DNA from 3 places in the Vibrio mangrovi genome. Region 3 is predicted to be linked to each of the others. Evidence: predicted binding sites of a transcription regulator. Region 3 holds the regulator's gene; each other region holds the start of a gene.

Region 1 (3,281 bases), 760 kb from region 3:
AATTCTCGACCAGCGGCATATCTCACCACAAGCTATGAAAGGCTCATGGGCCGGAGCAATGGGACAATGTCAGTTTATGCCAAGTTCCTTTCTTTCCTTTGCCGCAGACGGTAACGGGGATGGCAGAAAAGATATCTGGGGGACGAACGCGGATGTTTTTGCCTCAACAGCCAATTATCTGAGTCAGTCCGGCTGGAATGAACATATGATCTGGGGCCGTCAGGTTCACCTGCCACGAGGATTCGATATGAATCTGGTCGGGCGGGGTAAAGAGCAGGGGAAAATGTTGCATCAGTGGAGTGAACTGGGTGTGACACGCTATGATCGTAGCCCGCTACCGAAACTAAAGCAGGATATTCAGGCCTGGCTGATCGCTCCGGATGATGAACAGGGCCGGGTGTATCTGGTATATAACAACTATAACGTTTTGATGAAGTGGAACCGTTCGTACTACTTTGCATTAGCGGTCAGTCATCTTGCCGACCGGATTATTATGAATTAGCCGGGTAACATACTGTGATGTAAAAAGGCTCCGTTTACGGAGCCTTTTCAGTATGATTATGATTCGGTGTGGAACTGCTCGCAAGCCAGCATGGTATTTTCAATCAGTGTTGCGACTGTCATTGGGCCAACACCTCCCGGAACCGGCGTGATATGGCTGGCTTTCGCTTTAGCAACATCATATTCGACGTCGCCGACCAGCTTGCCGTTATCCATGCGGTTAATACCGACATCGATCACGACGGCACCTTCTTTGATCCACTCTCCGGGAATGAAATGCGGCTTTCCTACGGCTACGACCAGAATTTCTGCCTGACGGACATATTGTTCTAAATCTTTGGTGAAACGGTGGCATGTCGTTGTCGTACATCCGGCCAGTAACAGTTCCAGTGTCATCGGGCGACCGACGATATTTGACGCACCAACGATGACCGCATGTTTACCACGTGGGTCGATGTTATACCGTTCCAGCAGAGTCATGATGCCTTTAGGTGTGCATGAGCGAAGTGTTGGGATCCGCTGAGCCAGACGCCCGACGTTATAAGGATGGAAACCGTCGACATCCTTATCTGGCAGAATTCGCTCCAGAACCTGAGTTGCATCAAGTCCGGCAGGAAGAGGAAGTTGTACCAGAATACCATCGATTGCCGGGTCAGCATTAAGTTGATCCACCAGCTCAAGCAAGGCCTGTTGTGTTGTGTTGGCAGGCAGGTCGAACGATTTTGAAACAAAGCCGACTTCTTCACAGGCCCGACGTTTGCTCCCGACATACACGTGGGAGGCCGGATCTTCTCCGACGAGAACCACAGCAAGCCCCGGTGCCCGAAGTCCGGCATCTATACGGGCTTTCACCCGTGCAGAGACTTCCGCACGGACGGTTTTAGAAATTAGGGTTCCATCAATATTTTGAGCAGTCATGGCTTACCTTCACACAAAGAGTAGCGAAACAAAAAAAGTAGAAAAATTTTTGCGCGCATTGTCGCAGATATTTAAAAGAACATCTATAAGCAAACGTTTGCCCTGGGTATTTTTTCAGAGGTTTTTCTCAAGCTGGTAATTTTTTAGGCATTTGAATCATCAGATTAGATAAATCCGTTGATTTACTCATGTGAACTCGTATAATTCCACCCCGTAGCGCGCCCTTAGCTCAGTTGGATAGAGCACGTGCCTTCTAAGCATGTGGTCACAGGTTCGAATCCTGTAGGGCGCGCCATTATTCTTTAAGCCCCGGCAAAATGCCGGGGCTTTTTCGTTGGCTGTCAGATAAATTATCCGTCGCTATGAGGAAGCATCACCACTAAAACAAAGGGCAGTGTTTTCCTCCTCTATCTGCTCTGAACCACGGTTAAATCTTAAACCGTGCCACCAGTTGATTGAGCTGCTCGGCCAGACGGGCGATTTCACCACTGGACTGACGGGCTTCATCCGAGGCTGTGGCATTTTCCTGAGCAATCTGGCGCACGTTGACCACATTTTCGTTAATACTTTCAGCGACGGTACTTTGTTCCTCTGAGGCACTGGCGATTTGCATGTTCATATCATTGATGACGCCAATGGCATGCATAATGGCTTGCAGTGTGGCATTGGTTTCATCTGCCTGTTCAACACATGCCGCCGCCTGTTTTTTCCCCTGAGTCATCGCTTCTACGGTACTCTGCGTTCCTCTTTGCAATTGCTCAATAATATTCTGGATTTCCTGTGTTGAATCCTGTGTTCTTGACGCCAGTGAACGAACCTCATCAGCAACCACTGCAAATCCCCGTCCCTGATCTCCGGCCCGGGCTGCTTCTATCGCCGCGTTGAGAGCCAGTAGGTTAGTTTGTTCGGCGATGCCTCTGATTACATCCAGAATGGTACTGATGTTATGAACTTCCTGCTCAACTTCGCTGAGTTTCTCAGAAGACTGCGTGACGCTGTCTGACAGGGAATGGATGGCTGCAATGGTTCTTGCAACAACATTTGCCCCGGATTCGGCTTCCTGATTGGCCTTATCAGCCGCACTGGCTGCCTGTGATGCACTGTTGGCAACATCGTGGACAGTAACCGTCATCTCATTCATTGCGGTTGCTACCATTTCCGTCTCGGATTCCTGACGGACAATACTCTGGCTACTTTGCTCGGTGACTGCTGCCAGCTCTGTTGATGCTGATGCCAGTTCTGTGCTGGCTCCGGAAATTGTTGTAATCATCTGTTTCAGATTTGCAGCGGTATTCTGCACTGCAGCAAGCAGCAGACCGGTTTCATCTTTACTGGTTTTTCCGACATCAACGGTCAAATCACCCTGTGCCAGTTGGTTGGCGGCGTCTACAGCTTTGCGCACCGGTCTGGTAATTACGATAGTCAGAACATAAGACGCTGCAATGCCTAACAGAATTGCCAGCACAGACAGAAGCATAGTGATATTGATGCTCCTGTTGGTGTCGCTTTTGAGCTGCGGACCGATGGTATCCTGCTCCTGCATCACAGAGCGTTTGACATCTTCAACGTCTGATGCGATCTGAGGACCAACCTTATCCAAAGTGTCATGGATAATGGTATTGGTTTTTTTGATCAGATCCCGGAGGGTGTGCATATCGGCAATATAGCCACGATGTGCGTTCAGGAATGTATCCAATAGATTTTGCTGAGGAGTTCCCTGTAGATCCTGCTCAAGTGCGGCTATTTCGTCTTTGAGCTCCTGATCCATATTGGTTATCGCAATCGTAAAATCTTCATCTCGGCTGGTTTGAACATATCTGGAGACAAACAAGCGTCCGACCAGCATCCCCCGCTGAGCCTGA
Region 2 (3,281 bases), 450 kb from region 3:
GTCTCACTCTCTGACTTTTTTTCAACAATATCCGGCCGGGAAGATGTCTCGCTATTGCCGGATAATCCATCCACATTTTCAGTTTGCTCACCTGCAGGAGCGCTTTCATGCGGTTGCTCAAAAAGTCCGGTCTCTGAATTGACCGGAGACGGCTGCCTTTCAATCAGACTGACGGAAGTGAGTTCCTGCTCAAATTCTTCCTGAGTGGTGAGCAGATGAACCCGGAATGTCACTTCATCCCCCTGAACATTGACAACATCCACCGCAGCCACAGAACTCAACTGATTCAAAGCCTGTTCCAGTGTGAAAAAATGGACGGCACGACTCAAATGAGTCACTTTCAACAACATAGAATGAGAAGACTCACCGGAAACGATAACCCGGTTTTTTCTGGCATAATACTGCGTCAGTTGATCAACCAACTGCTCCTGAGCATGTTCACCGTTAAAATTCCCACTCACGGGTGAGATAGAAACATCCAGCAGATTTTCTGGTGATTGATCATAGAGCTTCCAGTTCAGCTCCCCCGACTGAGCTCGGACAATCAGAATGGCATCAGGGTGATAACGTCGACTCGCATCACGGATAGGCTGAAGAAATCCACCCCAGACATCCGAAGCTTCAATCCCGGTAATATCATCAAAATCACCGACCGGCACAATCAGAGGTAAACCACGCTCTTCCGCGAGCTGTTTCAGTTGCTGGATATCTGAATTCGCGACATTCTCCCAGGCAATATTCCGCTGGAAGTTCTGATCTTCCACATACCATACCAGAATCGTAGCGCGCTTTTCAGGCCAGAATGGCAGCTGAGCCTGAGTCAGTAACGTTCTAATCTGTTTGCTGCCAAATTGCATTTTTACCACATTCTGCTCATCTTTCTGATCATAACTAATCTGAGATAAGTACAGGCGGTTTTGAGAAAGCGCTTTTTTGACAACCGGGTTATCCACTGAATTTCTGTCTCCGGTTGCCCGGATAATCACATTTTCCATTCCCTGAACACGCGCCTGAGCTTCATTCTGCTCCGGCGCAAGTACGACTTCCGAACGATAAATATTCACCTGGGTTGCCGCATAACCGGAAAAATTCAGGCATAACAAAATCAGACAAGCGAAATTACGCATAGTAATCCAAATACATCAACAATCGTGCTCCGATCATAAGCAACTATTGGGTTCCCGGCAAGAAAACCCTGACACAATGACAAATTTTCCTGATGAATATTTCCACAAAAATCGCATAGTTGGTGTATGGCAAACGTTTAAATAAGTGATAGAATCCTCAAAATTTGTCTTAATCAGGGAAAAAAACATGAAAAATGCCATATTAGGCGTTCAAATGCTCTTTGTTGCATTTGGTGCTCTGGTACTGGTTCCGTTGCTGACGGGACTGGATCCAAACGTCGCCCTCTTTGGAGCCGGTGTCGGGACCCTTCTCTTTCAACTTATCACCCGCCGCTCTGTTCCTATCTTTCTCGCCTCCTCTTTCGCTTTTATCGCTCCCATTCTATACGGTGTCCAAGCCTGGGGAATCCCGGCAACAATGGGCGGACTCATGGCAGCCGGAGCGGTTTACCTGGTATTAGGCGGGCTTATCAAAGTCAATGGTGCAGACTTCATCCACAAACTTCTTCCCCCAGTGGTGGTTGGTCCAATTATTATGGTTATCGGTCTTGGGCTGGCACCAGTTGCTGTGAATATGGCTTTGGGAAAAACCAGTGATGGCTCGGTTCAGTTGATTGACGGACAAGCAGCACTCTGGATTTCCTGTATTTCTCTGCTTACCACCATCCTGATCAGTGTCTTTGCCCGAGGCATGTTCAAGCTTCTGCCAATTTTTGGTGGAATCATTGCCGGTTATACACTCAGCCTGATTTTTGGTGTTGTCAGTTTTGATGCGGTAGCAAATGCAGCATGGTTTTCACTGCCGAATTTCACCATGCCTGAGTTTAACCTCAATGCAATCTTATTTATGATTCCGGTCGCAATTGCTCCGGCAGTTGAGCATGTCGGTGATATTCTCTCGATCTCAAATGTCACCGGGAAAGATTATCTGAAAAAACCCGGTCTTCACCGTACGATTGCCGGTGACGGGATTGCAACAATTGCAGCAGCAATGGTCGGTGCACCACCAAATACAACCTATAGTGAAGTCACCGGTGCAGTCATGCTCACCAAAGCATTCAATCCAGTGATTATGACCTGGGCTGCCGTAACAGCCATTGTCTTAGCTCTGGTCGGCAAACTGGGTGCACTACTGCAAACCATCCCGGTTCCGGTAATGGGCGGCATTATGATTCTGTTGTTCGGCTCAATTGCTTCTGTCGGTCTGAATACTCTGATCAAAAATCATGTTGATCTGCATAAATCCAGAAATCTGGTAATTGTTGCCGTTACACTTGTTTTCGGGATTGGTGGAATGGCCTTCGGTGTCGGAGAGTTCAGCTTGCAGGGCGTCAGTCTCTGCGGGATCGTTGCGATCTTACTGAACCTGATTCTGCCTGATGATTTAGGTGAAAACCATGTTGTCGATAACGCGCAGATAGAAGACTAACATCATCAGTCAATAACAAGTTATTGAATAAAATACCCCGGTAAATACCGGGGTATTTTATTCGTTATCCAGACATAAAGGCAGAAACTTCGCCCGGGTCAGATTTGCCAAATCCTGTGGCGCCAGTTCGATCTCTAATCCCCTTTTCCCGGCACTGACACAGATCATCTCCTGAGACTGGGCACTGGTATGAATGAAAGTCGGCAGTGCTTTTTTCTGCCCGAGCGGACTAATCCCACCAACAACGTACCCGGTTGTTTTCTGAGCAATTTCAGGATTTGCCATTTCCGCTTTTTTCACACCAGCCGCTTTCGCCGCCAGTTTTAAATTCAGCTTTTGATCGACAGGAATAATTGCCACTGCAAGTGCTTTGGGTTCCCCGTTCAGACTGAACAACAAAGTCTTAAACACTTTTTTCGGATCCTGTCCGAGAACCTCTGCAGCCTCGAGTCCAAAGCTGGTATGATTCGGGTCATGCTCATACTGATGGATCGTATGGGCAACCTTCTTTTTCTTTGCCAGACGAATCGCCGGTGTCATAAGTCAGTCCTTATTATCAACAAAAACAATAGCCCGCTTTCAGATAAATAAAAGGCGGCAATTTGCCGCCTCAAGTTAAAATCACCCGACAGTGAGAGTCAAATGCTTTTTCATTTATAGATAATCTCACCTTTAGGCTGATACAAAGAAGTATCAACTGGACTGTGCGCCTGCAAATACTCTTT
Region 3 (3,281 bases):
TTATCGGCCTGATGATGATCATGTTTTCAACCAAAAGGAAAACGGGCTGCCTGATTGTTCTTTTCTCCTACACCATGTTATTTCTGGCTTCCTTTCAGCCGGTATCTGATCGTCTGCTGGCCCCACTGGAGCGTCAGTACTCCGCTTTTCTGCCTGTTGAAGGCAGCATTGACTACATTATGGTTCTCGGCAGTAGTCATGTGGTCGATGACCAGCTTCCTCCGACCTCACAGCTCAGCCGTTCCGCACTCATGCGCCTGACCGAAGGAATACGGATCATGCGAATGTATCCTGGCTCCAGACTTATTCTTTCCGGATATGCCGGCGGAACCCGGTTCAGTCACGCACGAATGCTGGCGAAAGTAGCTCTATCTCTCGGTGTGGCCAAATCGGACATCGTACTACTGGAAACTGCCAAAGATACCTGGGAAGAAGCCCAGCAGGCAGCAAGCTTTGTCGGACCGAGAAAATTAGTGCTGGTCACCTCCGCAAGTCATATGAATCGTGCACTGCTTGAGTTTCGATCTGCAGGACTGAATCCGATTCCGGCTCCGACCAATTTTTTGTCTTATAGAAATATAGCTCAACCCTGGATAAAGTATGCCCCCAAAGCCATTTATCTGGAACAAACGGAAAAGTACTGGTACGAAACTCTGGGACAATTCTGGCATTATCTGAAGAACTGGGTCGCCAGCCAGGAAGCCACCGTATCTGAGCCATCACAGAGTGAGATGTAGCAGACATCACATGAGCCTGAATTTGTGTGTTCTAATCCTGAATGAGACGACATATTTCCTCATTTCGATTGCTATTACCCAAGCAGCAGTCTAAAATTCGCCGCTAAAGCGCAATAAATACCAGACAAAAACCGCTATAACCGGCGGTTTTTGTTCTTATATCCAATAACTCAGAATACGACTTTCACGAAAATTATTGGCTGAGCAGGATATAAAATCTTCATAATCAAACTTTCAATTGTAATTTGCTCCGGATTGCTGGACCTTCAGCATAGGCGACAGGACAATACCTATGGCTACGATAAAGGACGTTGCCCGCTTGGCGGGAGTTTCAACAACAACTGTTTCACATGTTATTAACAAAACCAGATTTGTGGCGGAAACGACTCAAGAAAAAGTCATGGAAGCTGTCAAAACTCTGAACTACGCTCCCAGTGCTGTGGCCCGAAGCCTGAAATGTAATTCAACCCGTACAATCGGGATGCTCGTGACCCAGTCAACCAACCCCTTTTTCTCTGAAGTCATCGATGGTGTTGAAAGTTACTGCTATCGTCAGGGTTATACTCTAATCCTCTGTAATACCGGTGGATTATACGAGAAGCAGCGTGATTATATCCGGATGCTGGCCGAAAAGCGTGTCGATGGTATGCTGGTAATGTGTTCAGACCTGACCGCTGAACTTCTGGAGATGCTGGAAGCCTATGATGATATTCCTAAAGTCATCATGGACTGGGGACCAGAAAGTTCACAGGCAGATAAAATCATCGATAACTCCGAAGAAGGTGGATACCTTGCAACCCGTTATCTCCTCGATAAAGGCCACCGGCATATTGCCTGCCTGAGTGGGCATCTATCCAAAGCAGCCTGTCAGGAACGTATTCAGGGCTTTCGCAGAGCCATGGCAGAAGCTAATCTGACACCAAATGAAGACTGGATACTGGAAGGAAATTTTGAATGTGACACGGCAGTACTGGCTGCCGACAAGATCATTGCAATGGATGAACAGCCAACTGCCGTATTCTGTTTCAATGACACCATGGCCTTAGGGCTCATGAGCCGGTTGCAGCAAAGAGGCATCAAAGTTCCTGAGGATATTTCCGTGATTGGTTATGACAACATCGAAATCTCCGAATACTTTTCTCCCCCATTGACGACTATTCACCAACCCAAACGCAGGGTTGGCAAAAATGCTTTTGAAATTCTATTGGAACGCATCAAAAATAAAGAACATGATCGCCGCACGTTTGAAATGCATCCTGAAATTGTAGAACGTGACACAGTTAAAGATTTAAATAAAATTTAACAAATAATTTACACCCATTGGAGGAAAGTCATTCCTCCAACCACTTTCTTTCTATTGATAACCTCCATTAATTGGACTAGAATCACATATTGTGTAATAGGTAGTCATGATGTCTATTCCACATTTTTTGATAACTCCTTAATGGAAAAGTGTCACGCACAGGGCAAACCATCTGAAAAGGTGGGACGCAAAGCCTCCGGCCTAAACCACGATAAGTGGTAGGTAGCGGGGTTACCGATGGCAAAAATGCATTTCATATTCGTCAATGATTTGACGTCTTATTAACATACTTTCTGCATTATTTTGCTAAATTCTCGGACCTGATTCTGGTGGCGTATTCGTTTAAATACACCGAGACGTAAAGCATGGACAAACCAATTCTTAAAGATTCAATGCGGCTTTTCGAACAGCTGGGACGTGTCAAATCTCGCTCAATGTTTGGCGGGTTTGGTATTTTTGTTGACGACATTATGTTCGCACTTGTCGTACAAGACAAACTACATATACGGGCAGACAGTTACTCACTTGAGACATTTAAGGCAAGAGGTTTCGAACCTTATGTGTACACAAAACGTGGCTTTCCTGTAGTTACCAAGTATTTCGCACTTCCTTCTGACTACTGGGACGACCTGAACACCATTCTCAGTATTGCTAAAGAAGCTTACCTGAATGCAAAAAATGAGAAAACTTCTCACGTAGAGACCAAGCCTCAACGGTTGAAAGATCTTCCTAACCTTCGTTTGGCAACAGAGCGTATGCTACGTAAAGCAGGAATCAATTCTGTTGAAGAGCTTCACCAGAGAGGGGCTCTTGGGGCATATAAAGCAATTCAGAGCTCTCATCCTTCAACTCAACCACCTCTGGAGCTTCTATGGGCACTGGAAGGCGCGATTGAAGGTAAACACTGGTCTGTTATTCCTCAGGCAAGACGTGATGAGTTAGCCGGACAGATTTAAATCAAAGTAAAACTGGCTATCGTATACCGAAACAAAAAGTATACAGAAACAACCCCATAGCCGAACCTAAAAATAAAGCACCGTTTCCGGTGCTTTATTTTTATCTGCATTCAATCCTGAACAAGAAAACCAACTCAGAATCCCATTAATGCCGCAGCATACATCCTTAGGTATTGCTGAGCAGAGTCTTCCCATCGGAAATCCTGCTGCATTGCCCGCTGCTGTACCGCCAGCATTTGCTCCGGATGTTGAAGACAAAACAATAGTGCACGTTGCATACAGATC

Evidence for each region. Region 3 encodes PurR, which represses purine synthesis genes. Its sites were predicted from a motif close to TNANGNAAACGTTTNCNTNA; they were not measured.
Region 1: the regulator PurR is predicted to act here: its motif matches at 1,505-1,524, upstream of folD (bifunctional methylenetetrahydrofolate dehydrogenase/methenyltetrahydrofolate cyclohydrolase FolD).
Region 2: the regulator PurR is predicted to act here: its motif matches at 1,253-1,272, upstream of OCU74_RS04715 (uracil-xanthine permease family protein).

What each region holds. Positions count from the first base shown of each region.
Region 1 covers NZ_AP024883.1:2,254,987-2,258,267, reverse strand. The annotation lists gene OCU74_RS10095 (lytic murein transglycosylase) at 1-502, shown strand, start outside; gene folD (bifunctional methylenetetrahydrofolate dehydrogenase/methenyltetrahydrofolate cyclohydrolase FolD) at 559-1,419, opposite strand; tRNA gene OCU74_RS10085 (tRNA-Arg) at 1,638-1,714, shown strand; gene OCU74_RS10080 (HAMP domain-containing methyl-accepting chemotaxis protein) at 1,847-3,281, opposite strand, start outside.
Region 2 covers NZ_AP024883.1:1,039,098-1,042,378, reverse strand. The annotation lists gene OCU74_RS04720 (DUF2066 domain-containing protein) at 1-1,127, opposite strand, end outside; gene OCU74_RS04715 (uracil-xanthine permease family protein) at 1,315-2,556, shown strand; gene ybaK (Cys-tRNA(Pro) deacylase) at 2,614-3,096, opposite strand; gene ushA (bifunctional UDP-sugar hydrolase/5'-nucleotidase UshA) at 3,207-3,281, opposite strand, start outside.
Region 3 covers NZ_AP024883.1:1,493,286-1,496,566, reverse strand. The annotation lists gene elyC (envelope biogenesis factor ElyC) at 1-737, shown strand, start outside; gene purR (HTH-type transcriptional repressor PurR) at 1,030-2,040, shown strand; cyclic di-GMP riboswitch class I at 2,193-2,279, shown strand; gene OCU74_RS06775 (TfoX/Sxy family DNA transformation protein) at 2,406-2,996, shown strand; gene glgA (glycogen synthase GlgA) at 3,131-3,281, opposite strand, start outside.